3 regions of the Lysinibacillus pakistanensis genome follow, and region 1 is predicted to be linked to each of the others. Evidence: a T-box and tRNA genes for the amino acid it is inferred to sense, from the RefSeq annotation. Region 1 holds a T-box; the other regions hold tRNA genes.
The links. A T-box is a leader RNA that pairs with one kind of tRNA and senses whether it is charged. The one in region 1 lies ahead of QNH24_RS18510 (valine--tRNA ligase), so its partner is inferred to be a tRNA-Val.
Positions count from the first base shown of each region.

Region 2: it encodes a tRNA-Val, which carries the amino acid that the T-box ahead of QNH24_RS18510 (valine--tRNA ligase) is inferred to sense. The anticodon was not compared.
Region 3: it encodes a tRNA-Val, which carries the amino acid that the T-box ahead of QNH24_RS18510 (valine--tRNA ligase) is inferred to sense. The anticodon was not compared.

Region 1 covers NZ_CP126101.1:3,703,246-3,712,703, reverse strand. Annotated here, with positions in the region: gene QNH24_RS18525 (SRPBCC family protein) at 241-687, shown strand; gene QNH24_RS18520 (valyl-tRNA synthetase) at 910-1,548, shown strand; gene QNH24_RS26385 (YszA family small membrane protein) at 1,531-1,725, opposite strand; T-box leader at 1,831-2,095, shown strand; gene QNH24_RS18510 (valine--tRNA ligase) at 2,217-4,862, shown strand; gene QNH24_RS18505 (hypothetical protein) at 5,133-5,531, shown strand; gene QNH24_RS18500 (bifunctional folylpolyglutamate synthase/dihydrofolate synthase) at 5,709-7,001, shown strand; gene QNH24_RS18495 (bifunctional folylpolyglutamate synthase/dihydrofolate synthase) at 6,998-8,251, shown strand; gene QNH24_RS18490 (SRPBCC domain-containing protein) at 8,437-8,865, opposite strand; gene QNH24_RS18485 (hypothetical protein) at 9,118-9,458, shown strand, end outside.
Region 2 covers NZ_CP126101.1:4,452,640-4,462,097, reverse strand. Annotated here, with positions in the region: rRNA gene QNH24_RS22295 (16S ribosomal RNA) at 1-1,178, shown strand, start outside; rRNA gene QNH24_RS22290 (23S ribosomal RNA) at 1,395-4,322, shown strand; rRNA gene rrf (5S ribosomal RNA) at 4,438-4,553, shown strand; tRNA gene QNH24_RS22280 (tRNA-Asn) at 4,570-4,646, shown strand; tRNA gene QNH24_RS22275 (tRNA-Ser) at 4,652-4,743, shown strand; tRNA gene QNH24_RS22270 (tRNA-Glu) at 4,771-4,845, shown strand; tRNA gene QNH24_RS22265 (tRNA-Val) at 4,863-4,938, shown strand; tRNA gene QNH24_RS22260 (tRNA-Met) at 4,966-5,040, shown strand; tRNA gene QNH24_RS22255 (tRNA-Asp) at 5,045-5,120, shown strand; tRNA gene QNH24_RS22250 (tRNA-Phe) at 5,134-5,209, shown strand; tRNA gene QNH24_RS22245 (tRNA-Thr) at 5,216-5,291, shown strand; tRNA gene QNH24_RS22240 (tRNA-Tyr) at 5,299-5,382, shown strand; tRNA gene QNH24_RS22235 (tRNA-Trp) at 5,396-5,469, shown strand; tRNA gene QNH24_RS22230 (tRNA-His) at 5,482-5,557, shown strand; tRNA gene QNH24_RS22225 (tRNA-His) at 5,600-5,675, shown strand; tRNA gene QNH24_RS22220 (tRNA-Gln) at 5,685-5,760, shown strand; tRNA gene QNH24_RS22215 (tRNA-Gly) at 5,766-5,840, shown strand; tRNA gene QNH24_RS22210 (tRNA-Cys) at 5,849-5,922, shown strand; tRNA gene QNH24_RS22205 (tRNA-Leu) at 5,970-6,050, shown strand; gene QNH24_RS22200 (hypothetical protein) at 6,219-6,443, shown strand; gene QNH24_RS22195 (MFS transporter) at 6,671-7,864, opposite strand; gene QNH24_RS22190 (TetR/AcrR family transcriptional regulator) at 8,098-8,676, shown strand; gene QNH24_RS22185 (serine hydrolase domain-containing protein) at 8,936-9,458, opposite strand, start outside.
Region 3 covers NZ_CP126101.1:4,056,098-4,065,555, forward strand. Annotated here, with positions in the region: gene QNH24_RS20155 (1,4-dihydroxy-2-naphthoate polyprenyltransferase) at 1-447, shown strand, start outside; gene QNH24_RS20160 (dipeptidase) at 480-1,406, opposite strand; gene QNH24_RS20165 (TraR/DksA C4-type zinc finger protein) at 1,452-1,904, opposite strand; gene QNH24_RS20170 (MerR family transcriptional regulator) at 1,981-2,742, opposite strand; gene QNH24_RS20175 (NAD(P)H-binding protein) at 2,887-3,525, shown strand; gene QNH24_RS20180 (S-layer homology domain-containing protein) at 3,624-6,404, opposite strand; tRNA gene QNH24_RS20185 (tRNA-Glu) at 6,684-6,755, opposite strand; tRNA gene QNH24_RS20190 (tRNA-Ser) at 6,758-6,848, opposite strand; tRNA gene QNH24_RS20195 (tRNA-Asn) at 6,859-6,935, opposite strand; tRNA gene QNH24_RS20200 (tRNA-Ile) at 6,940-7,016, opposite strand; tRNA gene QNH24_RS20205 (tRNA-Gly) at 7,018-7,091, opposite strand; tRNA gene QNH24_RS20210 (tRNA-Phe) at 7,097-7,172, opposite strand; tRNA gene QNH24_RS20215 (tRNA-Asp) at 7,232-7,307, opposite strand; tRNA gene QNH24_RS20220 (tRNA-Met) at 7,312-7,386, opposite strand; tRNA gene QNH24_RS20225 (tRNA-Ser) at 7,433-7,525, opposite strand; tRNA gene QNH24_RS20230 (tRNA-Ile) at 7,541-7,617, opposite strand; tRNA gene QNH24_RS20235 (tRNA-Met) at 7,625-7,698, opposite strand; tRNA gene QNH24_RS20240 (tRNA-Ala) at 7,725-7,800, opposite strand; tRNA gene QNH24_RS20245 (tRNA-Pro) at 7,818-7,894, opposite strand; tRNA gene QNH24_RS20250 (tRNA-Arg) at 7,905-7,981, opposite strand; tRNA gene QNH24_RS20255 (tRNA-Leu) at 7,990-8,078, opposite strand; tRNA gene QNH24_RS20260 (tRNA-Gly) at 8,084-8,158, opposite strand; tRNA gene QNH24_RS20265 (tRNA-Leu) at 8,195-8,279, opposite strand; tRNA gene QNH24_RS20270 (tRNA-Lys) at 8,302-8,377, opposite strand; tRNA gene QNH24_RS20275 (tRNA-Thr) at 8,382-8,457, opposite strand; tRNA gene QNH24_RS20280 (tRNA-Val) at 8,461-8,536, opposite strand; rRNA gene rrf (5S ribosomal RNA) at 8,547-8,662, opposite strand; gene QNH24_RS20290 (cysteine desulfurase family protein) at 9,030-9,458, opposite strand, start outside.

The DNA of each region.
Region 1 (9,458 bases):
AAGATTTATACTCAATTAAGAAGAATAGACATTTTTAAATAAGTTGAAGTTTCTGCATTCTTAATTAGATAAAATACAGAATGACTTGAATCATCGAAATGTAATGATGAAGGGATTTACCTAAAAAATTTTTGTTGGGTGAAGGACCTGATTTTGTAAAAATTATATCTTTCAGCATAGTCAATTTTACGCGAAATCGTTTATAATATAGCTATTCATAAAAGAAAGTAGTGAATTGATATGGCAACAGGCACACATATAGTCGAAGTACCCGTAGGAATTGATCACGTATGGGATTTCGTCAGCGATATGGAAAAATGGGCAAAACTTGTCCCAGGTTATAACGCACATGAAATGATTGATGACAAACATTCAACATGGACTTTTAAAGGAAATGTTGGGGTTCTGAAAAAAACAGTTCAAGTTGAAATTACTATTTTAGAATGGGTAGCCCCAAGTAAAGTAACATTTGAATTAAAAGGTCTTTCTGATAATTTTACAGGTAACGGATATTTCCTTGCTGAAAGCATTGATGCAGAAAATACAAAAATGACAGGCTTTTTAGAAGTGGTAGCAGGTGGATTAGCAGGTCCAGTGTTAAATCCAATCTTTAAGCCAATCGTACCAAAAGCAACACAAATGCTAACAGATCGTGTAGCAAATAAAATTAAATTGGTACATGTATAATTTCATTTATTAGTAAAATGGCATACTAGGATTTTTTCCTAGTATGCCATTTTTGGGGAAAAGCAAGAATCATTTTTCTTTCTGTCTCAATTTTTCAATAGCATACCGAACTCTCTTGCTTCATATGATGCAAGGGGAGGGATTATTATCGAACACAAAACTTGGAATATGCGTGAAACTTTCTGTTTTCCTGGATACGGCTGCCCAACAGAAATAGCAGCTGTGCAAATTAAGCCACAGTGGCAGACAATGCAATTAGAAGATTCATTGCGATTAATGGGTATTTATCACATTACAGCACATGTTCGCTTTGATTTCCAAGATATGCAGGCTTTTAATGATAAAGAAGAATTAATAAAAATTGATGCGCTCGATATTCAAGGAGATACTGGTTATTTTGAATATGCAGTCCCATTACATGTTGATTTACCTAAAGATTCAGCTCTTGAGGACTTAATGGTAAAAGATGTACGACCAACACTTACTAACCAAATGTGTCAGCTTGAATGGACTGTTACAAGTATTTTCAATGAGCCAGAACTGGTCTTAGAAAATGCTTCTGCTTTCGACCAACAATCGACTACTGCCAAAGCTGAAAAAGCAATGATTGTAGAAGAAACAGCACCGCTAAAGCAACATGTAGCTGTTTCGGCCCCAATAGAAGAGCAGACTGAAGTGAATGTTGCTTCAGCAAAACTTGATAAACTTGAAGCGAGTGAACAAAAAACTGTATTAAGAGAATCTTTAAGTCATATTGTGGTTCGTGAGTCCAGTTCATGGCAGGAAGTACCTTCGATGATCTGGGATTTAGAAGAAGGCTATACCCCGCTAAAAGTTCGTGTTTCAAATGATATCATTTAAGAGTAAATAGCATAGAAGTATTAGGAGCAATAAAAAGATGAAGTCTCCAGATGTTGGTACAATGATTACTCGTATAAATTGAAATGCACAAATTGGCACAATTATTGTTCTACAATAAAAGCGGAATTGTCTAAGCCAAGGTGGTAAAAAACAGGGATTATATTTACGTCGTCGCATTTAAATATCACTTCCTTTTCTATTTACTTTATTGTGAACACTAAAAATGACTAAATCACTTGAAAGATTGCACGATTTTGCGGTACAATGTGTAAAAATATTGATATAGATGCTATGACAGGGAAGAGTAAATTATTCGTACATTTTCAGAGAAGAAACGGTAGCTGAAAAGTTTCTATTTGTGCCTAATTGAACGTAGCCCTCGAGCAGCTTTAGTGAACTAACAGTAGTTAAAGCCGGTTAAAAACCGTTACCGAATTAAGAGCCAGTAGTAAAAAGGCTTAAGTAGTGCTATTTCTATTCATAACACTTACTTTCCTCTGCTGGAATTAAAGGTGGTACCGCGAACTAAAACTCCTTCGTCCTTTTTGACGTTAGGAGTTTTTTTATTTTCAATTAATCTTCTGATGAATGTCTTTTGAACATGTGTCATGGAATGATTGAAGCTTTTCGATGTTTGCACAAGATAACACACAACAGGAGGAGTCAAAATGACAGAAAACATTTCAATGCCAACTAAATATGACCCACAGTCCATTGAAGCTGGTCGCTATGAATGGTGGTTACAAGGGAAGTTTTTCGAGGCGCAGCCAGAAAGTGGGAAAAAACCCTATTCAATCGTTATTCCACCACCGAACGTAACAGGTAAATTACACCTAGGTCATGCTTGGGATACGACATTACAAGATATTTTAACGCGTATGAAACGTATGCAAGGATACGATGCGCTTTGGTTACCTGGTATGGACCATGCAGGGATCGCAACACAAGCAAAAGTTGAAGCAAAACTACGAGAGGATAATATTACACGTTATGATTTAGGACGTGAAAAATTCCTCGAAAAGACTTGGGAGTGGAAAGAAGAATACGCTAATCATATTCGTGATCAATGGGCAAAGCTTGGTCTTGGATTAGACTACACGCGTGAGCGCTTCACTCTTGATAAGGGTCTTTCAGATGCTGTTAAAACGGTTTTTGTTGATTTATATGAAAAGGGCTTAATCTATCGTGGTGAACGTATTATTAACTGGGACCCTGCAGCGAAAACAGCTTTATCTGATATTGAAGTTATCTATCAAGATGTTCAAGGTGCGTTCTACCATATGAAATATCCATTAGCAGATGGCTCAGGGCATGTAGAAGTTGCCACAACACGTCCTGAAACGATGCTAGGTGACTCAGGGGTAGCTGTTCATCCAAATGATGAGCGTTATAAGCATCTAATCGGTAAAACCGTTATTTTACCAATCGTTGGTCGTGAAATCCCTATTGTAGCCGATGATTACGTAGATATGGAATTTGGTACCGGGGTTGTAAAAATGACACCAGCCCATGATCCGAACGACTTTGAGGTTGGAAATCGACACAATTTAGAGCGCATTCTTGTAATGAATGAAGATGGCACAATGAATGAGCTTGCTGGTAAATATAACGGTATGGATCGTTTTGAATGCCGTAAGCAAATTGTCGCTGATTTACAAGAAGCAGGTGTGTTAATTCGAATCGAAGAGCATATGCATTCAGTGGGACATTCTGAACGTTCTGGTGCCGTTGTAGAGCCGTACCTATCAGCGCAATGGTTCGTTAAAATGCAAACACTTGCTGATGCTTCACTAGAGCTTCAAAAGGATGAAGAAGGTAAAGTAAACTTTGTACCAGCTCGTTTTGAAAACACATACTCTCGCTGGATGGAAAATATTCGTGATTGGTGTATCTCTCGTCAATTATGGTGGGGCCATCAAATTCCAGCTTGGTATCATAATGAAACAGGTGAAATATACGTAGGTAAAGAAGCACCAGCAGATGCAGAAAATTGGACTCAAGATGAAGATGTTTTAGATACATGGTTTTCTTCTGCACTTTGGCCATTCTCAACAATGGGCTGGCCAGACGAGACAAATGAAGAATATCAACGTTACTATCCAACAAGTACATTAGTAACCGGCTATGATATTATTTTCTTCTGGGTATCTCGCATGATTTTCCAAGGTCTTGAGTTTACAGATCAGCGTCCATTCAAAGATGTGTTAATTCATGGCTTAGTACGTGATGGTGAAGGACGTAAAATGAGTAAATCGCTTGGCAATGGTGTTGATCCAATGGACGTTATTGAGAAATACGGTGCTGATTCTTTACGTTACTTCTTAGCAACTGGATCATCTCCTGGTCAGGACTTACGCTATACTACAGAAAAGGTTGAAGCGGTTTGGAACTTTGCGAATAAAATTTGGAATGCCTCTCGTTTTGCGCTTATGAATATGGATGGTATGACATATGAAGAAATCGACTTAACTGGTGAGAAGTCAGTTGCCGATAAATGGATTCTAACTCGCTTAAATGAAACAATTGAGCGTGTAACATCCTTGGCAGAACGCTACGAATTTGGTGAAGTAGGTCGTGAGCTTTATAATTTCATTTGGGATGATTTCTGTTCATGGTATATTGAAATGGCTAAATTACCTTTATATGGTAATGATGAAACAGCTAAGAAAACAACTCGTTCTATTTTAGCTTACGTATTAGATCAAACAATGCGTTTATTACACCCATTCATGCCATTCATTACAGAAGAAATTTGGCAACACCTACCACATGAAGGTGAATCTATTACTGTGGCAGCGTGGCCAACTGTACGTACGGATCTTCAATTTGCTGAAGAAGCAGATAACATGAAGCTCCTAATGGATATTATACGTTCAGTCCGTAATATTCGTGCGGAAGTTAATACACCAATGAGCAAAAAAGTACCTTTATTTATCTCAGCAAAAGATGCAGCAACTGTAGCTGTCCTTGATGCAAATAAAGCGTATTTAGAAAAATTCTGTAATCCAGAATCATTAACGATTGGTGAAGGCTTAGAGGCTCCAGGTCAATCAATGACAGCTGTGGTAACTGGTGCAGAGCTATTCCTACCACTTGTTGGGCTTATTAATATAGAAGAAGAGGTTGCTCGCCTTGAAAAAGAATTAGAAAAATGGGCAAAAGAAGTGAAGCTTGTATCTGGAAAATTATCGAATGAGAAGTTCGTGTCAAAAGCTCCTGAAGCATTAGTGAATGCAGAACGTGAAAAATTAGCTGACTATGAGAGTAAACATGCGGCTGTATTAAAACGTTTAGAAGAGTTGAAAAATATGTAAGAAAGAAACAGTGGATGGCAATAAAGTCATCCACTGTTTTTCTTTTTGTGGAGCTAAAGATATGTATTGTATTAGGGAAAAATATATAGTAATATTTTAAATAATTAGTATAATAGGTGAAATATTCATCATTTTATTATGGGTATAAAAAACTATTAAAATGTAGTGTGAAAAAATTGGGTCGTGCACTTTAAATGCAAAAGTTATTTATTATATGACTGTTCATTGGAATGGTCTTTTTTAGGGTGGTAAATTGAATGGAGGCAAAGTATGGCAGGAAATATTACTACAATTATTACAAAAATCAATAAGGCTTGTGATGATTTAGATTTTGTTAGCGCAAGAGTATTGATTGAGACAAATCTTCTGAAATTATCAGAGGCAAAACAGTATCGTTTATTAAATTCAAATGGTCGCGTACTTATAAAGCATGTACTAGCTGATAGTAAGAAAGAGACATCAGAAAATAAAATAACAAGAAACGACTTATTAACTATAAAAAAAATTAATGAGTATTGCTCGGATTTTGATATTTCTATGCTAAAAAGAACTTTAAAAAGCTCCTTTGATTTAGTGCAAAGAGATGATATCCTACCATTGTTAAACAATGATGCTAAAATTATATTAGATAATATGGGAGCACTACTTGATGTACACCAGCATCAATAACTCGATACGAAATTGCTTAAAAACACACAGAACCTCACTTATTCAAGTGCCTTTCTGTGTGTTTTTAATGTTGGTAAAAGAGTGGTTAGCTGGGAGGAGTATTTTTTATGAAATGTATGCGCATTAGGCAGGACTTGTACTAAAATAGAGATATTGTAGTAAGAGGGAGTGTTTCTTTTGTTTAAAACAATGAAAGAGTGTACAGATTTTATTTTTACATTAAAAGCAGTTGACCATAAACGTGCTCCGCTTGTCCTGATGCGAGAGGTGCTTACGCTTTTAAATAATCCACAGGACAAATTTCGTGCTATTCATTTAGCAGGCTCAAATGGGAAGGGCTCCACTGTAAATGCGTTAAGAGAAATTTTGCAACTTGCTGGCTACAAGGTGGGTGCCTTTACCTCTCCACATTTAGAGCGAGTGAATGAACGCATGACGATTAATGGCATTCCGATTGCGGATAAGGATTTTTTACTTTATATGAATAGAGTAGCCGAGCAGATTCATTTACATTATAAAGGTGAGTTTCCAAGCTTTTTTGAAGTTGTCACATTAATAATGTTCCAATATTTTGCAGATCAAGCTGTAGACATTGTACTTGTTGAAACAGGACTTGGAGGACGCTTAGATGCTACAAATGTCATTACACCTGAGCTTTCAATTATTACTACCATTTCATTAGAGCACACTGCTTTTTTAGGCGATACTTTAGCGAAAGTAGCGTTTGAAAAGGCAGGGATCATTAAAGAGGGTATACCGGTTATAGTGGGCGTTAAAAATGAAGAGGCTCTTACAGTTATTCAGCAAGTTGCAGAAGAACGGCATGCACCATGCTTTGTGTTAGGGAAGGATTTTAATGTTGCAAATAAAATACAAGACACTAATTTGCAGTATTTTCACTACAAAAAAGCTAATATTGAGATGACAGATGTTCCGTTAAAGATGGCAGGATCTCATCAGGTCAATAATGCGAGCCTCGCCATCACTGCTATCTTAACATTAAGAGAGAAGCAAGCATTTAACATTTCTGACGAGTCAATACGTCAGGCATTGGCAAATGCTCAGTGGGCAGGTCGTTTTGAGCAATTGCAAAGCAATATTGTATTAGATGGTGCCCATAATTCTGAAGGTACAGCTGCGCTTATTCAAACCCTTAAAGAGGTTTACCCAAATCAAAACTATCGCTTTATTTATGCCGCCTTATCAGATAAAGATCATGCGAACAGTATTGCCCTGATGGATCAAATAGCTGCATCAATATTCTTTACACAAATAGATTTACCCAATGCCATGCCTGCTGAAAAATTAGCTAGGCTCTCTATGAATAGGGTGAAGGAGTTTCATAATGATTGGAAGGAAATGGTCAGAAAAGTATTACATCAAAGAGATGAGAAAGACATTGTAATTATTACAGGTTCACTGTATTTTATTGCTGAAGTACGACAATGGCTTCAGGAGGGAGAACGATGATTCCTAATTTGAATCGTTATAAAGAAAAATGGAACGTTAAGAGTGATGATATTATTAAACCTGGTCTTGCTGCGATTGAGGAAGCATTAGTGCGAGTTGGTAATCCAGAAAACGGATTGCAAGTTGTCCATTTAGCAGGGACGAATGGTAAAGGCTCAACGCTTACATTTCTCGAGTCGTTAGCGAAGGAGCATGGCCTACGTGTAGGTAAATTTATGTCCCCCTGCATTGTCGATGTACATGACCAAATTCAAGTGGAGGGTCAAGCAATTACTGGGGCAGTGATGGACCAACTATTCCAACAAATGCAGGCAGCTGGACTTAGTGAAAAATTAACGGATTTTGAGCTCTTAACGGTTGCGGCATTTTTACATTTTGCTGCTAGTGATGTCGATATCGCTCTCATTGAAGCAGGAATGGGAGGCTTACTTGATAGCACAAATGTAGTGACACCAATTGTATCGATTATTCCAAGTATTGCTTTAGAACATACAAAATTTTTAGGCACTACCATTGAAAGAATCACCCATCATAAAGCTGGCATAATAAAACCATATAAACCTGTCATTATCGGTGATTTACCACAGGAGGCAAAGGATATTATCTATAAGGAGGCACGAGAAAAACAGTCAACTGTCCTTGAACTTAACCAGCAATTTTCTGTTGGACAAGAGAAGGATGGAGAGACATATGAATATGATAAACAGAGCTTCCATCTATCAAAGCTAACTAGGTCAATGAAGGGAGCACATCAGGCAAATAATATGGCTTTAGCTATAACAGCCTTTCTTGAAGTGGCAACTGCACTAAATATAAAGGTAATTAAAAGTGCACTTGAAAAAGGAGTGAAAGAGGCAACCATTTTAGGGCGCTTTGAAGAAATTTTGCCTCATGTAATTTTAGATGGTGCCCATAATCCAGCAAGTGTTGAAAAATTAATTGAAACGATAAAAAGTGAATTTCCTGATGAACAAATTGCTTTGGTAATTGGCATACTTGCAGATAAGGATGTTCCACAAATATTGCAGCTTTTTGAGCAGATAAGTGATCATTTTTATTTTGTTGATTTTAATAATCCTCGTGCAATGGGTGCTCAGAAGATGCTAGAACTATCTGGCGCACCCTATAAAGAAGTTTTAGTGGACTATGCCTCATTTTTACAACATCAGTCTGAAAGAAAGCTAAAAACGATTGTAACAGGATCTTTATATTTATTAACAGAAGTACGGAATAGATTAAAAAGTATTTAGTAGTTTCAGTACTCATTTTTTATGGGTACTGATTTTACTTTGTGGTTTAGAAGATGATGAAATAACCTAGTCGATTTTATTTTCTTTTAATCTCTCTAATATTAATTTTCAATTTCACGTCAGAAAAGCACAAGAAATCAACGTTACTAAAAATTGATTTCATAGTTAAGTAGAAAAACTTATTTTTAGCTAGATTTATTCTTCATCGCTCGCTCACCTATTTTTTCTAGGATAGTTTCCCAGTATGTTTTCATTTCCTCTCTAACATACTGATCTGATAGCTTTTCTTGATGAAAGCTAATCGTTGTTTTATTGTCTGCTTTTGATAGAATGCGAATTTGAACTGTTGATGGGCGCTCCCATCCTTCCTTTTGCCATGTCAGACGAAGCTGCTGTAGCGGTTTAACAATCCGAATTTCTCCTGACCCCAAATTGGTCATGTAAGTCTGACCTGGAATAAGAGAAATGCCAGTGCTTTCCCCCAGCCATAGATTTAATCCATCTGATGAAGCGAGAAGGCTCCAAGCATCCTCCTGAGAGATAGAAAATGATCTTCTTACACCTACTTGAAAGCCAGCTGCTTTTGTTTGCCCAATAATTCTATCGTTAGTCATTCTAGTTTCACTCCAATAGTTTTTATTTTGTCTATAAATCGTTATTCGATTTCTCTGTCAGGATTTCCTTTTCTATTTAGTAAAATAGCGTGTTTTTGAGGACGAAAATAGTTGGTTTTTAAGGTATATCTTCTTTAAAACTACTACATCAAAATGTAGTAAATTAGCATTTACAGCTACTTTTTTACATATACTTATATCAAATTGTCGTTGAAAGCAGACCGAGAAGTTGGAGGAAGAGGTGATGGATGCATGAAAATTGTCAGTCAGGTGATGAAAAAACAAATATTTAGAGCAATGCTGATTGGAGGAATAGTCGGGCTTTTTGGTGTAGCAATTTTTCTAGGTATTCTTCAGGCAAGTACTCAATTATCTTTAAAAAATGATAGTAACGAAGTAGCAAGCAGCAATAATAAAGATACAGACACGGAAACAATTCCGACAGCGGGAGGTGCCACAAAGTCACCCATGTTTTTTGCGAGTCAAGCAGGGGTTTATTCAAATTATGAAAGTGCCAGCTCCTTTGTCTCCGAGCACCCTTCATTAAAAGAAAGTGCTATTGTTGAAGTGGATGGAAAATTTTATGTGTGGAC
Region 2 (9,458 bases), 750 kb from region 1:
TTCCACAATGGGCGAAAGCCTGATGGAGCAACGCCGCGTGAGTGAAGAAGGTTTTCGGATCGTAAAACTCTGTTGTAAGGGAAGAACAAGTACAGTAGTAACTGGCTGTACCTTGACGGTACCTTATTAGAAAGCCACGGCTAACTACGTGCCAGCAGCCGCGGTAATACGTAGGTGGCAAGCGTTGTCCGGAATTATTGGGCGTAAAGCGCGCGCAGGCGGTCCTTTAAGTCTGATGTGAAAGCCCACGGCTCAACCGTGGAGGGTCATTGGAAACTGGGGGACTTGAGTGCAGAAGAGGAAAGTGGAATTCCAAGTGTAGCGGTGAAATGCGTAGAGATTTGGAGGAACACCAGTGGCGAAGGCGACTTTCTGGTCTGTAACTGACGCTGAGGCGCGAAAGCGTGGGGAGCAAACAGGATTAGATACCCTGGTAGTCCACGCCGTAAACGATGAGTGCTAAGTGTTAGGGGGTTTCCGCCCCTTAGTGCTGCAGCTAACGCATTAAGCACTCCGCCTGGGGAGTACGGTCGCAAGACTGAAACTCAAAGGAATTGACGGGGGCCCGCACAAGCGGTGGAGCATGTGGTTTAATTCGAAGCAACGCGAAGAACCTTACCAGGTCTTGACATCCCGTTGACCACTGTAGAGATATAGTTTCCCCTTCGGGGGCAACGGTGACAGGTGGTGCATGGTTGTCGTCAGCTCGTGTCGTGAGATGTTGGGTTAAGTCCCGCAACGAGCGCAACCCTTGATCTTAGTTGCCATCATTTAGTTGGGCACTCTAAGGTGACTGCCGGTGATAAACCGGAGGAAGGTGGGGATGACGTCAAATCATCATGCCCCTTATGACCTGGGCTACACACGTGCTACAATGGACGATACAAACGGTTGCCAACTCGCGAGAGGGAGCTAATCCGATAAAGTCGTTCTCAGTTCGGATTGTAGGCTGCAACTCGCCTACATGAAGCCGGAATCGCTAGTAATCGCGGATCAGCATGCCGCGGTGAATACGTTCCCGGGCCTTGTACACACCGCCCGTCACACCACGAGAGTTTGTAACACCCGAAGTCGGTGAGGTAACCTTTTGGAGCCAGCCGCCGAAGGTGGGATAGATGATTGGGGTGAAGTCGTAACAAGGTAGCCGTATCGGAAGGTGCGGCTGGATCACCTCCTTTCTAAGGATATTTTCGGAATACAAACCTTGGGTTTGTAAGATTACGTTTTGCGTTCAGTTTTGAAGGTTCATTCTTCCGAATGAAATACTTTCAAAACTTGTTCTTTGAAAACTGGATAAAACGACATTGAAATTGTAACAAACACATTTATTTTTTAAGTTTTTTATAGGCTTAATAACATTAAAAAGGTTTCGATAGTTTTTATTGGAAGCTGCAGGTTAAGTTATTAAGGGCGCACGGCGAATGCCTTGGCACTAGGAGCCGAAGAAGGACGGCACTAACACCGATATGCTTCGGGGAGCTGTAAGTGAGCTTTGATCCGGAGATTTCCGAATGGGGGAACCCACTACGTTTAATCGCGTAGTATCTTGACGTGAATACATAGCGTCTTGAAGGCAGACCCAGGGAACTGAAACATCTAAGTACCTGGAGGAAGAGAAAGAAAAATCGATTCCCTGAGTAGCGGCGAGCGAAACGGGAAGAGCCCAAACCAAGAGGCTTGCCTCTTGGGGTTGTAGGACACTCTATACGGAGTTACAAAAGAGCGAGTTAGATGAAGCGACTTGGAAAGGTCCGCCAGAGCAGGTAAAAGCCCTGTAGTCGAAAGTTCGTTCTCTCCAGAGTGGATCCTGAGTACGGCGGAACACGTGAAATTCCGTCGGAATCCGGGAGGACCATCTCCCAAGGCTAAATACTACCTAGTGACCGATAGTGAACCAGTACCGTGAGGGAAAGGTGAAAAGCACCCCGGGAGGGGAGTGAAAGAGATCCTGAAACCGTGTGCCTACAAGTAGTTAGAGCCCGTTAATGGGTGATAGCGTGCCTTTTGTAGAATGAACCGGCGAGTTACGATTACGTGCGAGGTTAAGCTTTAGAAGGCGGAGCCGCAGCGAAAGCGAGTCTGAATAGGGCGAAATAGTACGTGGTCGTAGACCCGAAACCAGGTGATCTACCCATGTCCAGGGTGAAGGTAAGGTAACACTTACTGGAGGCCCGAACCCACGCACGTTGAAAAGTGCGGGGATGAGGTGTGGGTAGCGGAGAAATTCCAATCGAACTTGGAGATAGCTGGTTCTCTCCGAAATAGCTTTAGGGCTAGCCTCGTGATGAGAATACTGGAGGTAGAGCACTGTTTGGACTAGGGGGCCATCCCGGTTTACCGAATTCAGACAAACTCCGAATGCCAGATATTTATACACGGGAGTCAGACTGCGAGTGATAAGATCCGTAGTCAAAAGGGAAACAGCCCAGACCACCAGCTAAGGTCCCAAAGTAATCGTTAAGTGGAAAAGGATGTGGCGTTGCACAGACAACCAGGATGTTGGCTTAGAAGCAGCCATCATTTAAAGAGTGCGTAATAGCTCACTGGTCGAGTGACGCTGCGCCGAAAATGTATCGGGGCTAAACGATTCACCGAAGCTGTGGATTGACATCTACGATGTCAGTGGTAGGAGAGCGTTCTAAGTGCGTTGAAGTCAGACCGGAAGGACTGGTGGAGCGCTTAGAAGTGAGAATGCCGGTATGAGTAGCGAAAGACGGGTGAGAATCCCGTCCACCGTATGACTAAGGTTTCCTGAGGAAGGCTCGTCCGCTCAGGGTTAGTCGGGACCTAAGCCGAGGCCGATAGGCGTAGGCGATGGACAACAGGTTGATATTCCTGTACCACCTCCTCACCGTTTGAGAAATGGGGGGACGCAGTAGGATAGGGTAAGCGCGCCGTTGGTTGTGCGCGTCCAAGCAGTAAGGCGTGTGTGTAGGCAAATCCGCACACTGTAACGTTGAGCTGTGATGGCGAGTCCGTATGGACGAAGTTCCTGATTTCACACTGCCAAGAAAAGCCTCTATCGAGGTGAGAGGTGCCCGTACCGCAAACCGACACAGGTAGTCGAGGAGAGAATCCTAAGGTGTGCGAGAGAACTCTCGTTAAGGAACTCGGCAAAATGACCCCGTAACTTCGGGAGAAGGGGTGCTCTTGAGCGTGCAAGCGCATGAGAGCCGCAGTGAATAGGCCCAGGCGACTGTTTAGCAAAAACACAGGTCTCTGCAAAACCGTAAGGTGACGTATAGGGGCTGACGCCTGCCCGGTGCTGGAAGGTTAAGAGGAGTGGTTAGCGCAAGCGAAGCTGCGAATTGAAGCCCCAGTAAACGGCGGCCGTAACTATAACGGTCCTAAGGTAGCGAAATTCCTTGTCGGGTAAGTTCCGACCCGCACGAAAGGCGTAACGATCTGGGCACTGTCTCAACGAGAGACTCGGTGAAATTATAGTACCTGTGAAGATGCAGGTTACCCGCGACAGGACGGAAAGACCCCGTGGAGCTTTACTGTAGCCTGATATTGAATTTTGGTACAACTTGTACAGGATAGGTAGGAGCCAGAGATCTCGGAGCGCCAGCTTCGAAGGAGGCGTCGGTGGGATACTACCCTGGTTGTATTGAAATTCTAACCCATGCCCCTTAGCGGGGCAGGAGACAGTGTCAGGCGGACAGTTTGACTGGGGCGGTCGCCTCCTAAAAGGTAACGGAGGCGCCCAAAGGTTCCCTCAGAATGGTTGGAAATCATTCGTAGAGTGTAAAGGCACAAGGGAGCTTGACTGCGAGACCTACAAGTCGAGCAGGGTCGAAAGACGGGCTTAGTGATCCGGTGGTTCCGCATGGAAGGGCCATCGCTCAACGGATAAAAGCTACCCCGGGGATAACAGGCTTATCTCCCCCAAGAGTCCACATCGACGGGGAGGTTTGGCACCTCGATGTCGGCTCATCGCATCCTGGGGCTGTAGTCGGTCCCAAGGGTTGGGCTGTTCGCCCATTAAAGCGGTACGCGAGCTGGGTTCAGAACGTCGTGAGACAGTTCGGTCCCTATCCGTCGTGGGCGTAGGAAATTTGAGAGGAGCTGTCCTTAGTACGAGAGGACCGGGATGGACACACCGCTGGTGTACCAGTTGTCTTGCCAAAGGCATCGCTGGGTAGCTATGTGTGGACGGGATAAGTGCTGAAAGCATCTAAGCATGAAGCCCCCCTCAAGATGAGATTTCCCATTACGCAAGTAAGTAAGATCCCTCAAAGACGATGAGGTAGATAGGTTCGAGGTGGAAGTGTGGTGACACATGGAGCTGACGAATACTAATCGATCGAGGACTTAACCAAAAAAGTTTGAAGCATTCAATGCGCCGTTTATCCAGTTTTGAAAGAATAAAAACTATTTATAAGATACTTGTCATTATGATAAAATATGTTATAATAGGTATTGTCTTTCAAATAGTCTAGTAATGATGGCAAAGAGGTCACACCCGTTCCCATACCGAACACGGAAGTTAAGCTCTTTAGCGCCGATGGTAGTTGGGGGCTTCCCCCTGTGAGAGTAGGACGTTGCTAGGCTATATACTAAAATTATTCCGAAGTAGCTCAGTTGGTAGTAGCACCTGACTGTTAATCAGGTTGTCGCAGGTTCGAGTCCTGCCTTCGGAGCCATTCTTGGAGAGTTGTCCGAGTGGCCGAAGGAGCACGATTGGAAATCGTGTAGGCGGTTAACACTGTCTCAAGGGTTCAAATCCCTTACTCTCCGCCAGCACTTTACGATTTTATTCCAAACGAAGGCCCCTTGGTCAAGTGGTTAAGACACCGCCCTTTCACGGCGGTAACACGGGTTCGAATCCCGTAGGGGTCACCATGTTAATACCCAGAAACGGAGGATTAGCTCAGCTGGGAGAGCATCTGCCTTACAAGCAGAGGGTCGGCGGTTCGAGCCCGTCATCCTCCACCATTAAATTTATAAATAGTATATTATTATCGCGGGGTGGAGCAGTGGTAGCTCGTCGGGCTCATAACCCGAAGGTCGTTGGTTCAAATCCGGCCCCCGCAACCAAAATGGTCCCGTGGTGTAGCGGTTAACATGCCTGCCTGTCACGCAGGAGATCGCCGGTTCGATCCCGGTCGGGACCGCCATTTTTAAAAATATGGGTCAGTAGCTCAGTTGGTAGAGCATTAGATTGAAGCTCTAAGTGTCGGCGGTTCGATTCCGTCCTGACCCACCATATTTTGCCGGTTTAGCTCAGCAGGTAGAGCAACTGACTTGTAATCAGTAGGTCGTGGGTTCGATTCCTATAGCCGGCACCATTTTCCCGGAGGGGTAGCGAAGTGGCTAAACGCGGCGGACTGTAAATCCGCTCCTTAGGGTTCGGCGGTTCGAATCCGTCCCCCTCCACCAGTTTTATTGTAATAGGGGCATAGTTCAACGGTAGAATAGAGGTCTCCAAAACCTTTGGTGTGGGTTCGATTCCTACTGCCCCTGCCAATTAATTTTATGGCGATTGTGGCGAAGTGGTTAACGCACCGGATTGTGGTTCCGGCATTCGTGGGTTCGATTCCCATCAGTCGCCCCATTTTCTATAAAATTAATAAAAATCCAATAAAATATAATTATGGCGATTGTGGCGAAGTGGTTAACGCACCGGATTGTGGTTCCGGCATTCGTGGGTTCGATTCCCATCAGTCGCCCCATAAAAATTTTGGGGTATAGCCAAGTGGTAAGGCAACGGATTTTGATTCCGTCATTCCCTAGGTTCGAATCCTAGTACCCCAGCCATTTTTGCGGAAGTAGTTCAGTGGTAGAACACCACCTTGCCAAGGTGGGGGTCGCGAGTTCGAACCTCGTCTTCCGCTCCAAATATGATGGCGGCATAGCCAAGTGGTAAGGCACGGGTCTGCAACACCCTTATCACCGGTTCAAATCCGGTTGCCGCCTCCATATTATTTTTGTTAATCGGTGTATCCGATTTTTTTTATCTCCATTATGCCGGTGTGGCGGAATTGGCAGACGCGCACGACTCAAAATCGTGTTCCTTTGGAGTGTCGGTTCGACCCCGACCACCGGTATCTTTAGATTAATTATTAAAAAAGTTAAGAAAGCTCATAAACCTTGATATGATAGGGTTTATGAGCTTTTTATATTTCCTTAGAAAACGATAAGAATTGGTTTTGTTTTATACAAGCTGTTATCCAAAAAGGGTTTTATGAGTAGAATTCTTTTAAAGGGGGATGAAGATGGAGTTTAAGGATTATTTGATGCAGGAGTATAACATTAGCGAAAGTTCTGCAAAGGACTATGTAGGGCGTTTTAACGGTATTATCAATAGAGGGTTGTATAATGGAGAAGATAAAATGACTAACACTCTAAAAAAAGCTATTGAAAAAGAATTTCCAAATTCAAAAAATCATTATTTCCTTACACTTGAAAGATATATTAAATATAAAAAAAGAATAAACTAAAAGCTCAGGTTAGCTTATGACGAAATAGTTGTACTTATGCAATATGAGATGTTAATCACTACTCATTATACATTTCTGTAAAGGTTTCGAATGCTTCAACTTTCGGAGTAGAAATAAAAAAATATTAGTTTGATTTGAATAAGAAAAAAGCGTTTTTGGAAGATAGTAATTCCAATTCGCTTTTTTTGTTTAAGTAATGATAAAGGTTCTTTAAAACTATCTTAGAATTACTTCTTCTCTGTGGCAAAATAAAAAACAGAAAATATAGGGAAAATTATTCCAGGCCATAATGCAGTACTCCATCCTCCAATCGCATAGGTCCATCCCCCGATTGCTGACCCGATTGCACCACCAAAAAAGAAAATTGCCATGAATAGTCCATTAAGACGACTACGAACTTCGGGGTTCAACGAGAAAAGCGCACGTTGGCTAAGCACAAGATTTGCGGATACCCCAGCATCTAACAATAGGGATGAAACTACTAGAACAGCTATTCCAATAGGTGAGCTAGTTTGAATAATAAGTGGCAATAAAAGGGAAATAACGACTGTAAGAAGTGCTATTCCGGTTGCAGGTCTAGTTAAGCCACGATCAGCAATTCGTCCTGCAATAGGCGCGGCTACTGCACCAGCGACCCCAACAAGCGCGAATATCGCAACTTCTTTCTGAGAAAAATGAAAGGCAGGGCTAGTTAGCAGTTGTGGAACTGTTGTCCAAAACAAACTAAAAGATGCAAATACACCTGCATGATATGCTGCACGACGGCGTAATATCGGGGTTGTTCGTAACAAATGCCACATAGATCCGAGCAGCGCTATATAGTGTGTATCCGCTGAAGGCTTTCTTGTAGGTAACACCTTAGAAAGTACAATAGCTAAAACCAAAATAGTTATGGCAGACAAAATGAATATTGCATGCCAGCCAAGAAAGTCAGCAACTAAGCTTGATAAAGGGCGTGAGAGCATAATTCCAAGTAACAAACCGCTCATGACATTGCCGACAACACGGCCACGTGAGGAATCGGAAGCAAGATATGATGCAAAAGGTACGAGTACTTGCGTAGCTACCGAACCTAAACCTATGACAAACAAAGCGACTAAGAACAACAAAATCTGTTTCGTCATTACTGTAGTAGCAAGGGCGACTGCGGTGATAAGTAAAGATGAGACAATCAGCTTCCGATTTTCAAGAATATCTCCTAAAGGCACGATAAATAGCAAACCGGCAACGTAACCGATTTGTGTTAACGTAACGATTAAGCCAGAACTGTTTGCTGACAACCCGATTGATGAGCTAATTACCCCAACTAAGGGTTGCGCGTAATACAAATTAGCAACAATGATACCACATGCGGTAGCCAAAAGAATGGTTAACCACGAAGGAATGTTTTTTTCAATTGTTTGTTTCTTAGTATCCACCATTTTATACAACTCCTTGTAGTGTTTAACAATTAATAATTAAAACGTCGTGTAGTTTTCTCCATAAGATAGTTGATTATTTTATAATACTGAACGTTTAGTATATTAAATAATTAACCATATGATATACTGAACGTATAGTTTTGTAAATAGGTAATTTCAACTTTCTGTTTTTCTAAATAATTGATATACTGAACATACAGTTTATTAATTTTGGAAGAAAGGTGGTATCTATGATGAATGGAAAAAGAGGCAGACCACGTAATTTAGAAGCACAAAAGTCAATCCTTTCCGCATCTTATGAATTATTGTTGGAAAATGGATTTCAAGCTGTCACAGTTGATAAAATCGCTGATTATGCCCAAGTGAGTAAAGCAACTATTTATAAATGGTGGCCAAACAAGGCTGCAGTAGTGATGGATGGTTTCCTATATGCTGCCTCTGAAAGATTGCCCGTGCCTGATACTGGTTCGGCGTACAATGATATTCTAATTCACGCCACAAACTTAACCATGTTTTTGACGAGTCGAGAGGGGACTATCATTACACAGTTATTAGGTGAAGGACAGTTTGATGCAGGATTGGCAGATGCCTATCGTGCTCGATATTTCCATCCCCGCCGACTTGAAGCAAGGAGTCTTTTTGAAAAAGGAATTCAACGCGGTGAATTGAAAAAAAGTATCAACATTGATATCTGTATTGATTTAATTTATGGTCCTATCTTCTATCGATTACTTGTGACTGGTGAAACATTGGACGAACCATATGTACAACAACTAATATTAAACGCTTTTGAAGGAATTCGTTCTACCTAGTTGTAAAATAGGTTTAATCATCGCATTTTCAAGAAGTATTCCAAATAAAATGATGTGACTTTGCTGAAGGCTATTCTAAGCTAGGCTTATACTTATTTGTAGTAGTGTGATAATGAAATTGCCTTCCACTGAGGTTCCTCAATGCCCCACTTCATATCAGAAATTACAAATACAAAAAATAATTAAAGCCCTTTCTAGGGAGAAGGGCTTGAGTTTACTATATTATCTTTTATTAAATTTTGTGAAAAGGCTTTTATAATTAAAGTTTCTCTTCCCATATCCAAATTGGCTTCTGAAGAACGATGGATGTAAGATGCCGGTTGATTCTTTTCGAATTCACTGTCATCTCGTTGCTCAGAACGATCACTGTTAATTCTTCGTCATTTAGGCGTGTAACATAATGACGGAAGCCACTTGGATATCCTCCTGGGTGTCCAACTGCTTTTTTCCCCATGATATCTTGAGTATACCATCCATATCCATATTCAAACGGAAATTTTTTAGCATGGGTTGTACTCATCAGTTCTGATGTTTCTTTGCTTATCAATACATTATTACGCAAAGCGCTGTAAAACAGTTCTAAATCTTCAACTGTAGAAATGATATCCCCAGCTGCATACGCTGCAGAATTATGCATTAAGGGTCCTATTTTCCCTTCCACATGTCCTTCCGCTTTTGGTATACCAGCAGAAACCGTGAACATGGAACTAAACATGTTGCTTGGCTCAAAAATATGCTCTTCTATATAATTTCCATATGGCTGTCCGCTGACTTTTTCAATA
Region 3 (9,458 bases), 350 kb from region 1:
GTAATGGGAATGGGAATTGTTTTAATCGCCTTTTATATTCAAACGCTTACAGTGACATTTGATGCTGTTTTGCTATCTGTACCGAGTATGATCTTAGTTGGTGCTATCATGCTATCCAACAATATCCGTGATATAGTAGGAGATACAGAGGGAGGTAGAAAAACACTTGCTATTTTAGTAGGCCGAGATCGGGCAATTTCTGTACTATCTGGCTTTTTTATTATCTCATTTCTATGGGTAATCGCTCTTGTAGCCATTGACGGTATTACGTTTTGGGCTTTAATTATTTTCTTATGTGTACCAAAGCCTCTTCGTGCGATTCAAATTTTCCGCGATAAAAAAGAAGCAAAGGAAGTAATGCCTGCCATGAAATTTACAGCCCAAACTAATACATTCTTCGGCTTCCTCTTAGGAATCGGTTTATTAATTCATTATTTCTTTTATTAACATTAACTTCTGAAAAAAGAAAATGCAGCACCTTAAAGGGTTGCTGCATTTTTTACATAGCGTCGAAAATTCTGACTTGCAATTCCACGAACTTCCTCGATAGAAAAATATTCACCTAAAGCCTCTAGTAAATTTTGTGCCTCTCCAGCGTGTGCTAATCCATTTATCGTGGCATCTATCCCATCAAAGTCAGAACCTAGTCCAAGATGGTCTATTCCTACTATATTGGCTAGATGTTTGACATGCGCTACTAAATCATCCATTGTAGCATTTTCACCGATAAATGAAGGAAAGTAGACTAAATGAATATGTCCGCCATGCTCTACTAATGCCTTTACTTGTGCATCCGTTAAATTTCGTGGATGGTCACAAAGGGCACGTGCATTACTATGACTAGCGATGATATGCTTCGCTAATGGCAGCACATCCCAAAAGCTTTGTTCATTTAAATGAGAGACATCGATAATAATATCTCGATCATTTAGCAAGTTTATAACCTCTTTACCAAATGGTTTTAATCCAAGGCTTGCATCCTGTTCAGCACCGTGTGCTACTGCATTTTCTTCATTCCATGTTAGGCCAACAAGCTTTACGCCTGCATCTAATACTAGAGAAAGCTTTGTTAAGTCCTCACCAATTGGACTACAGCCCTCTAAGCTTAGAATAGCGCCAATTTCATGTGGAGCTAAAGTGTCCAATTGTGACCAATCCGTAATATGCACCATGCCCTCCGTTTGCAATACATGCGTATGAAAGGCTTCAATTTGACGCACCACTTCTAAAAACTGCTCGCTTTGAGGAACTTTAGGATTAATAAAAATAGCAAAAACCTGTGCCTTTACTTGCCCTAATTGTAATCTTCCCCGATTTGTAGCCAACTGTACATCATCTTCAAATTTTACATTTTCTAACGTAGTTAATTTCCATAATGCATCACAATGTAAATCAATTATATCCATATTATCACCCCATACAGCTATTATACTGCTTTAGGGTTGAAATACTTACAAACTTTTATCTTGAGGTGTATCAGAAGAGCCAAATTCCTCAAGCTCTAGGAAATCATCCGATTTTGAATTAGCAGATAACACGTCTTCTTCTACTGGTCTTAAATCGTCAGCTTTTTGTTCCGCATGTTCAACACATGTTAATGCTTTTGGCATTGCCTCTAAGCGATCAATAGGAATCTCTTCTCCACATACAGCGCATTTACCATATGTTCCTTCCTCCATCGCTTGAAGTGCCCGCTTTATTTCCTCTGCATCGTCACCCCGGTGCTCATCAATTGCCATTTCCGTTAGCTGATCCGTTAAATCACTCGCATTGTCAGCTGGATGATTATCATAATTAGAGAGCTCTGTCGCCTGTGGTCGCTCCGATTCATCAAGCCGCTTTTCTATCTCCTGTAATTCCTGCTCTAATTGCTTTTTTAATTTTCCCATTACTTGTGGGTTCAAAAGAATCTCCTCCTCATACCCTCATTTTTTCCTAAATTACTATTTCTAAAACATACAAGTATGAGGAGGCTTCAACTTATTTTTTTGTATAATTAATAATGGCATCGTGTAAAAATTGTGCGGCTCCTTCGGTAATGCGTTCATCATAATAGGCTGTAAAGCGTTCATCCGCCGTATACATTTGAGCAATTCCCGCATGAGCCTCTTTGGAATATTGTGACCAAGAAAAGCATAACCACCGCTTATGAAGCTCTGCTACCTCCATTGCCACATCATTATTTGTATCTCCGATTTCCATCGCTTCTTTTAAACGATCAAATAGCTGCTGTTCTAGTTGCTGCATTGCCTGATACTGCTCCTCTGTCATATTCATTAGCTTTGCATTTGAAGCGTCCACCTGATCATCCCCATATTTTGCACGAATTTCTTGACCGTATTGCTTTTCATTCTTTTCGATTAACTTTTCTTTAAATCCAATAAATTTCTCCTCATTTGTCATTGGTCTTTCCTCCTCAATTGATTGTATAGTTCTCTCCACTGTTTGTAATATTTGTTCAAGCTGCTCCTTCCGCTTAAGTAAAGCAGCACGATGCGTTTCAAGTGCCTCTTTTGGCTGAAAATCAGATGCTTGAATAATTTGTTGGATTGTAGCCAATTTCATATCTAAAGCTCTATAAAATAAAATCTGCTGTAGCATATCAACCTCAAACTGCCCATAAAATCGATAGCCTGCATCATTGGTTCGCCCTGGTTTCAATAATCCAATTTCATCATAATAACGAAGCGTTCTAGTACTCACGCCTGACATTTGCGCAAGCTCTTGAATTGTATATTCCATTTTCTCACCTCCCTTTAATGTTACTGTAAACCTTTACGTAGCGTTAAGGTCAATAGATATTTTTAAAATATCCATTGGAAGGTATTTGAAACCAATGTAAGTCTAAAACGTAAACATACTATTATACTTATTGGAGGCGATAGAATGGATAGCTCCTATAAAATAGCGATTATTGGAGGAACAGGGAGGGTGGGAAAACATTTAGCAAAGCATGCTATACAGCAAGGATATTACGTTCGGATGCTTGCGAGAAACCCTGAAAAATTATCGTATAAAAATGAAAAGATGGACATTGTGAAAGGTCAGATACAGGATATAAATACTATTCGAGAGCTATTCAAAGACTGTAATATTGTCATAAATACATTTGGGCAGCCAGCAAAAGATCATCCAATCTATAGCAAGGTCACTACAACTATTCTTGATGTGATGCAGGATTTGAACATTAACCGCTATATAGGTGTATCGGGTGGTTCTTTAACAATTGATGGAGACAAGAAAAGCCTGTTGAATCGTGTTGGCGCGAAGTTATTTGAAGTTCTCTTTCCTAAGATGATGGAAGATAAAAAATTGGAGTGGAAAATTTTATCTAACAATAAAAATATTAAATGGACACTTTTTAGATTACCCTTTGTAAAAGATAGTTTAACATCTAAGTCTATAAAAGTAGGCCAAACAGATATGCCTGGCATAAAAATTACAAATCAGGATATAGCAGCCTTTATTATTAAACATCTAGACGATCCTCAGTTTATACATAAATCTCCGTTTATCTCACATTAATAAATATCACAAGTTTTTCATAAAAAATGCAGTAGATAAAATTGATATCTACTGCATTTTAGTATTCAACTTTAGGTAGAGTTGCCGGGAAAAACAAATTATCTTTGCACTATAATTGACTGCGAAGTGAAATCCAACTTATTCCCACTATAATCTGTAAGCGTATTTCTAGATGAAGCTAGAATTGTCACATTTCTACCGTATTCAAACCCACTTTGAGGTATTGTAATTAGGACTCTGTTATCTTGTGTATAAGTAGTTGTAGCTGCTACTGAATTACCATTTACAAGAATATCAAAATCCATAGTACCACCATTCTTGACTGGCTCACTGAAAATAAGCTCTAATGTTTGTGAATTGTTAACATTAATAGTTTGAATCTTTGGTGCAATATTTTCATTAAGAGTAATTAATGTACGCACCTCATCGAATGACTCCATAGAGTTCGCAGCTCTTAAACCTTTAATTGTTATATATCGACCTCCAGTAAAGTTATTGGAGTCCTTTTTCAACGTGAGCTTAATACGATTTAAATTAGAGCTCTCTACAATTGCACTTTCAATCAGTGCATTATCAATACTATAATTTTGAATGTTTTGAGCAAGTGCTGCATCAACAGGATAATTGAAATTTAGATACACAATATTATTATCTCTAATCGAATTATCTGTTGCAGATGTTTGAATCCCATTATTCGGCAATAATGAAAGTTTATTGTTATTAATATTCAAATCACCATTACGCGAAAATTTAACATTTTGTACTTCATTGATAGGTACACCATATAAATTTGTTACGTTAAATAAAGTCAATTTACCATCATAAAGAGCTCCCTTTGCATCATAAGGGCCAAGTAATCCTGCTATCTTAACGCGTAATTTCGTAGGTTGATCTTTTACAATATGAATATCACTTTGAGGGCCTCTTGATAGTTCATATAAAATATGGTTATTCATATAGCTTCCAGTAAATGCTGCTTTTGCATAAGCTCCTAACTGTACAGGCTTATCAAAAGTTAATTGTAAATATTCTACATTATCTTCATAAACAATTTCAGAATGGGTTAAAGCAGGCGCTTTATCATCTCTAATAAAATTATACACTGTTGAGAAGGTTGCTGTTTCACCTGATAAATCAGTAATTACGCGACCAGTAGCCGTCCCAATAGTAGTAATTCCCTGAAGTATATTTCTTGGATCTACCGTTACATTGACTAAACGACCATTTTTAGGATCTTTCTCAACCTTATTGATGGTGAATGAAGTCTGTCCACTTTTAATGGATAAATCATATACATAAAGTGGTTGAATCTCCTCTGAAAACAATAACTGGAATGTATTTGGACCCGTTTGTGTGACAGTGGATAGCGCTGGCGGAATACCATCTCTATCCCCTTTTTTCACTGAGATAGTAGCTGGATTTGGTGAAATGATATTTCCTGCTAAATCTGTTGCTGCTACAAATGTAATCTGCATAGCTGCACCAGGTGCCAAATAACCGCCATTCACTGTTGCAGCTGATAAATCAAAGGTTGCTTCAGTAGCGTTTTGCTCAATGCTTCCCACTACATTCATCACCCTTGTTCCATTTGGTAACGTGAATTGAATGCGTTCATTTGGAAATGCTGCCATTGGCTCAGAAAACTGCACTTTTACAATTGAAGAGTTGTTTCCTTGCGTTGTTCCCAAAATAGTAGGGGGTTGCGTATCCCCAGCAGTGACAAAATTCGCATCTACTTGTTTAAGTAGTAGACCTTTTTCTGATTTAATGTTGTTAAGTACATAACGATGTGTGCCTTTCAATGGCTCATTGACTGTAAAGATGATTGATTTTTTATCAGCACTAATTTCTGCCTTCACAATGGATAGTGATCTTAATGTATCCACATTAGAGAAAGCCGCAATATTATCCTGTAGTTTACCATCCGTTTTTAATACAGAAAGTGGATCAATTGCTAGGTTAAAAGCAACTTTAATTTGAGAGCCATTAATTCCCTCCACTGATATTACCTTTAGTTCATTGACTTCATATGTAACAACAGCTGAATAGGATTTATCATTAATTTTAAAATCCACCTTTGTTTCCACATTTTCAATAAGTGGCGTTGCTAATGTTACCTTGTGGCTTGTCCCGTCTGTTAGCGTTACCTGTAGTGTAGTCGCATCTACTACTTTCACTGTTTGGATAAGCAATGGCACCTCAGGAACTTTTATCATCTCTTTAATATTGGTCATAGTACGATGTAAAAAGGATGCAAATTGACCACGTGTTAGTGTGCTTTTAGGATTAAATGTTTTGACATTAGTAATCTTTGCATACTCAAGGGCAATAATAGCTTCACGATTCTCTACTGCTGCATTTTTTAAGTCCGTAATAGAGGATTTATGGTTTTCTTCTTTATACTTTGCAATTAAATCAATATCATAAACTGTCTCAATCGCTTTTACCAAATAAGAGGCCATTTGTTCACGTGTAATATTCGCTGAAGGCATTAACTTGTTGTTAGTACCTTTGGTTATGCCATTATCATAGATAAGCGCTGCATATTGCAGTAATTCTTTATCTTTTGTAGTTGCTGGCTGCATATCCGTAAAGCGTACTTTTTTATTGTAATCTGCAGGAACTTGGTAGTGTTCGGATACTAGCCATTTTCCTAAAAATTTAATAACATTGCTTTGCGTAAGGGTAGAATTTGGTCTAAATGTGCCATCAGTATATCCACCAACTATCTTTGCATCTGCTAATGCCAAAATCCCCTCTTTATGGTCACTCTTTGCAATATCTGTAAAGGAGGCTGCACTTGCAGTAGGAACAACAGCTGCTGCAACCAATGCTGTAGATGCCGCGCTCACAATCCATTTATTTTGCTTTTTCTTCATATTTATAACCTCCTACTAATTCTATTCAACCTCTATTATAAAAGAAAGCTAGAGTTATTCCAAAGGATATACCAATATTATTGAGATTTACCATGGAATATTTGTCTAAATGACAGTAAATAATTCGGCTACGAGTATATTTGTAGCTTATTCAGAATGAAAGATTATATCGAAGGATGTATAAGGATTTTTTATGCTTTTAACATATCAAGCAAAAACAAACGAAGAAATCATAAAAAAGCAGTAGATGTAAATTAACATCTACTGCTTTTTCTCGTATGACCCGTACGGGATTCGAACCCGTGTTACCGCCGTGAAAGGGCGGTGTCTTAACCACTTGACCAACGGGCCAATGGCGGAGAAGGAGGGATTTGAACCCTCGCGCCGGTTACCCGACCTACACCCTTAGCAGGGGCGCCTCTTCAGCCTCTTGAGTACTTCCCCAAATAAAAAATGGCTCCGAAGGCAGGACTCGAACCTGCGACAACCTGATTAACAGTCAGGTGCTACTACCAACTGAGCTACTTCGGAATAATGGTGGGCCTAAATGGACTCGAACCATCGACCTCACGCTTATCAGGCGTGCGCTCTAACCAGCTGAGCTATAGGCCCTTGGAGCGGGTGATGGGAATCGAACCCACGACATCAGCTTGGAAGGCTGAGGTTTTACCATTAAACTACACCCGCATAAATGGTGGGTCAGGACGGAATCGAACCGCCGACACTTAGAGCTTCAATCTAATGCTCTACCAACTGAGCTACTGACCCTTTTTGTCCATGCTAAGCTTGCTCATTCTTTGCTTCTCATGTCTACTCTTGAAAAATAATGGCGGTCCCGACCGGGATCGAACCGGCGATCTCCTGCGTGACAGGCAGGCATGTTAACCGCTACACCACGGGACCTTTTTGGTTGCGGGGGCCGGATTTGAACCAACGACCTTCGGGTTATGAGCCCGACGAGCTACCACTGCTCCACCCCGCGATAATTATATTCTTTTCGAGTTCTCAAGCACCATTTATTTAAAAACTGGAGGAGGTAGAGGGATTCGAACCCCCGCGCGGTGTTACCCGCCTGTCGGTTTTCAAGACCGATCCCTTCAGCCAGACTTGGGTATACCTCCGTAACAATATATAAATGGTGGACCTTGCAGGACTCGAACCTGCGACCGGACGGTTATGAGCCGTCTGCTCTAACCAACTGAGCTAAAGGTCCTTTAAGATGGCGGCAGAGGGGATCGAACCCCCGACCTTACGGGTATGAACCGTACGCTCTAGCCAGCTGAGCTACGCCGCCAGGATCTTTATACTGGTTATTTATTATGGTGGAGCCTAGCGGGATCGAACCGCTGACCTCCTGCGTGCAAGGCAGGCGCTCTCCCAGCTGAGCTAAGGCCCCATAATAATTTTAGAAAATGGTCGGGAAGACAGGATTCGAACCTGCGACCCCTTGGTCCCAAACCAAGTGCTCTACCAAGCTGAGCTACTTCCCGTTCGTTCTTTTGGCGCGCCCGACAGGAGTCGAACCCATAACCTTCTGATCCGTAGTCAGACGCTCTATCCAATTGAGCTACGGGCGCATTAAAAATGGTGCCGAGGACCGGAATCGAACCGGTACGGTAGTCACCTACCGCAGGATTTTAAGTCCTGTGCGTCTGCCAGTTCCGCCACCCCGGCACATTTGGAGCGGAAGACGAGGTTCGAACTCGCGACCCCCACCTTGGCAAGGTGGTGTTCTACCACTGAACTACTTCCGCATGTGCATAAGTTTTTATCTGGCAATTTTACTAAAATGGTGCGGGTGAAGGGAGTCGAACCCCCACGCCTTGCGGCGCTAGATCCTAAGTCTAGTGCGTCTGCCAATTCCGCCACACCCGCATATATTTGTTGGTAATCTTAATGGTGAGCCATGAAGGACTCGAACCTTCGACCCTCTGATTAAAAGTCAGATGCTCTACCAACTGAGCTAATGGCTCAAAATGGTGCCGGCTATAGGAATCGAACCCACGACCTACTGATTACAAGTCAGTTGCTCTACCTGCTGAGCTAAACCGGCATATGGTGGAGGATGACGGGCTCGAACCGCCGACCCTCTGCTTGTAAGGCAGATGCTCTCCCAGCTGAGCTAATCCTCCTGGGTATTATGCCTAGCGACGTCCTACTATCACAGGGGGAAGCCCCCAACTACCATCGGCGCTAAAGAGCTTAACTTCCGTGTTCGGTATGGGAACGGGTGTGACCTCTTTGCCATCATCACTAGACTTATGTATTTTTGTTTTGAAGTTGTTTTACCTGTCCTTCAAGACAAGAATTATTGTATAACGTTTTCTCACATTGTGCAATACTTTTTTATAAAAAAAAGAATTTATTACTTTTTAAAGATATTTTTGTCATGTAAGAGAAATTATCACTCTGCTATTCATTATAGCAATTGTTAAAAAAAAAGAAAACAATTATTTTACACAAACTATACAATTATGAAATAGGAAGAATTTGTATTGAGAATAATATTAAATGAACATAAAATAGAACCCCAATTAGTGGGAATTTTTCATTTCCAACTAATTGAGTCAATGGAATAGTATATCTTTTACATTTATTAATGCGTATATTTATCTACTGAATCTATTAAATAGTAGAAAGTGCCATTTTTAGTTGATCAATTTCCTCAAATGTCGTTGTAGGACCAAAAGAGATCCTAAAAAATTGTCGTGCTGCTTGCATCGAATAGCCCATTGATAAAATAGCTTTTGTCCCAGATTCACTATGAATATCGCAGGCACTTCCTGTAGAAATACATATTCCTGCTTCATTTAATTTTAGCATAACATATTGCCCCTCCAAATTTTTCATCAATACACCACAAATATTGGGCAATTGACTCTGACAGTCAATTAGTCTGCAAGTATCTGGTAAATTTCTCTTAAAATATTCTCGTAGTTCATGAAAATACTGATCATTATAATGATAATTTTCAATAGCAGAGGCAAAGGCAACAATTGCTGGTGTATCTAATGTCCCTCCTCTTAATCCACGCTCATGAGTCACACCAGGTGT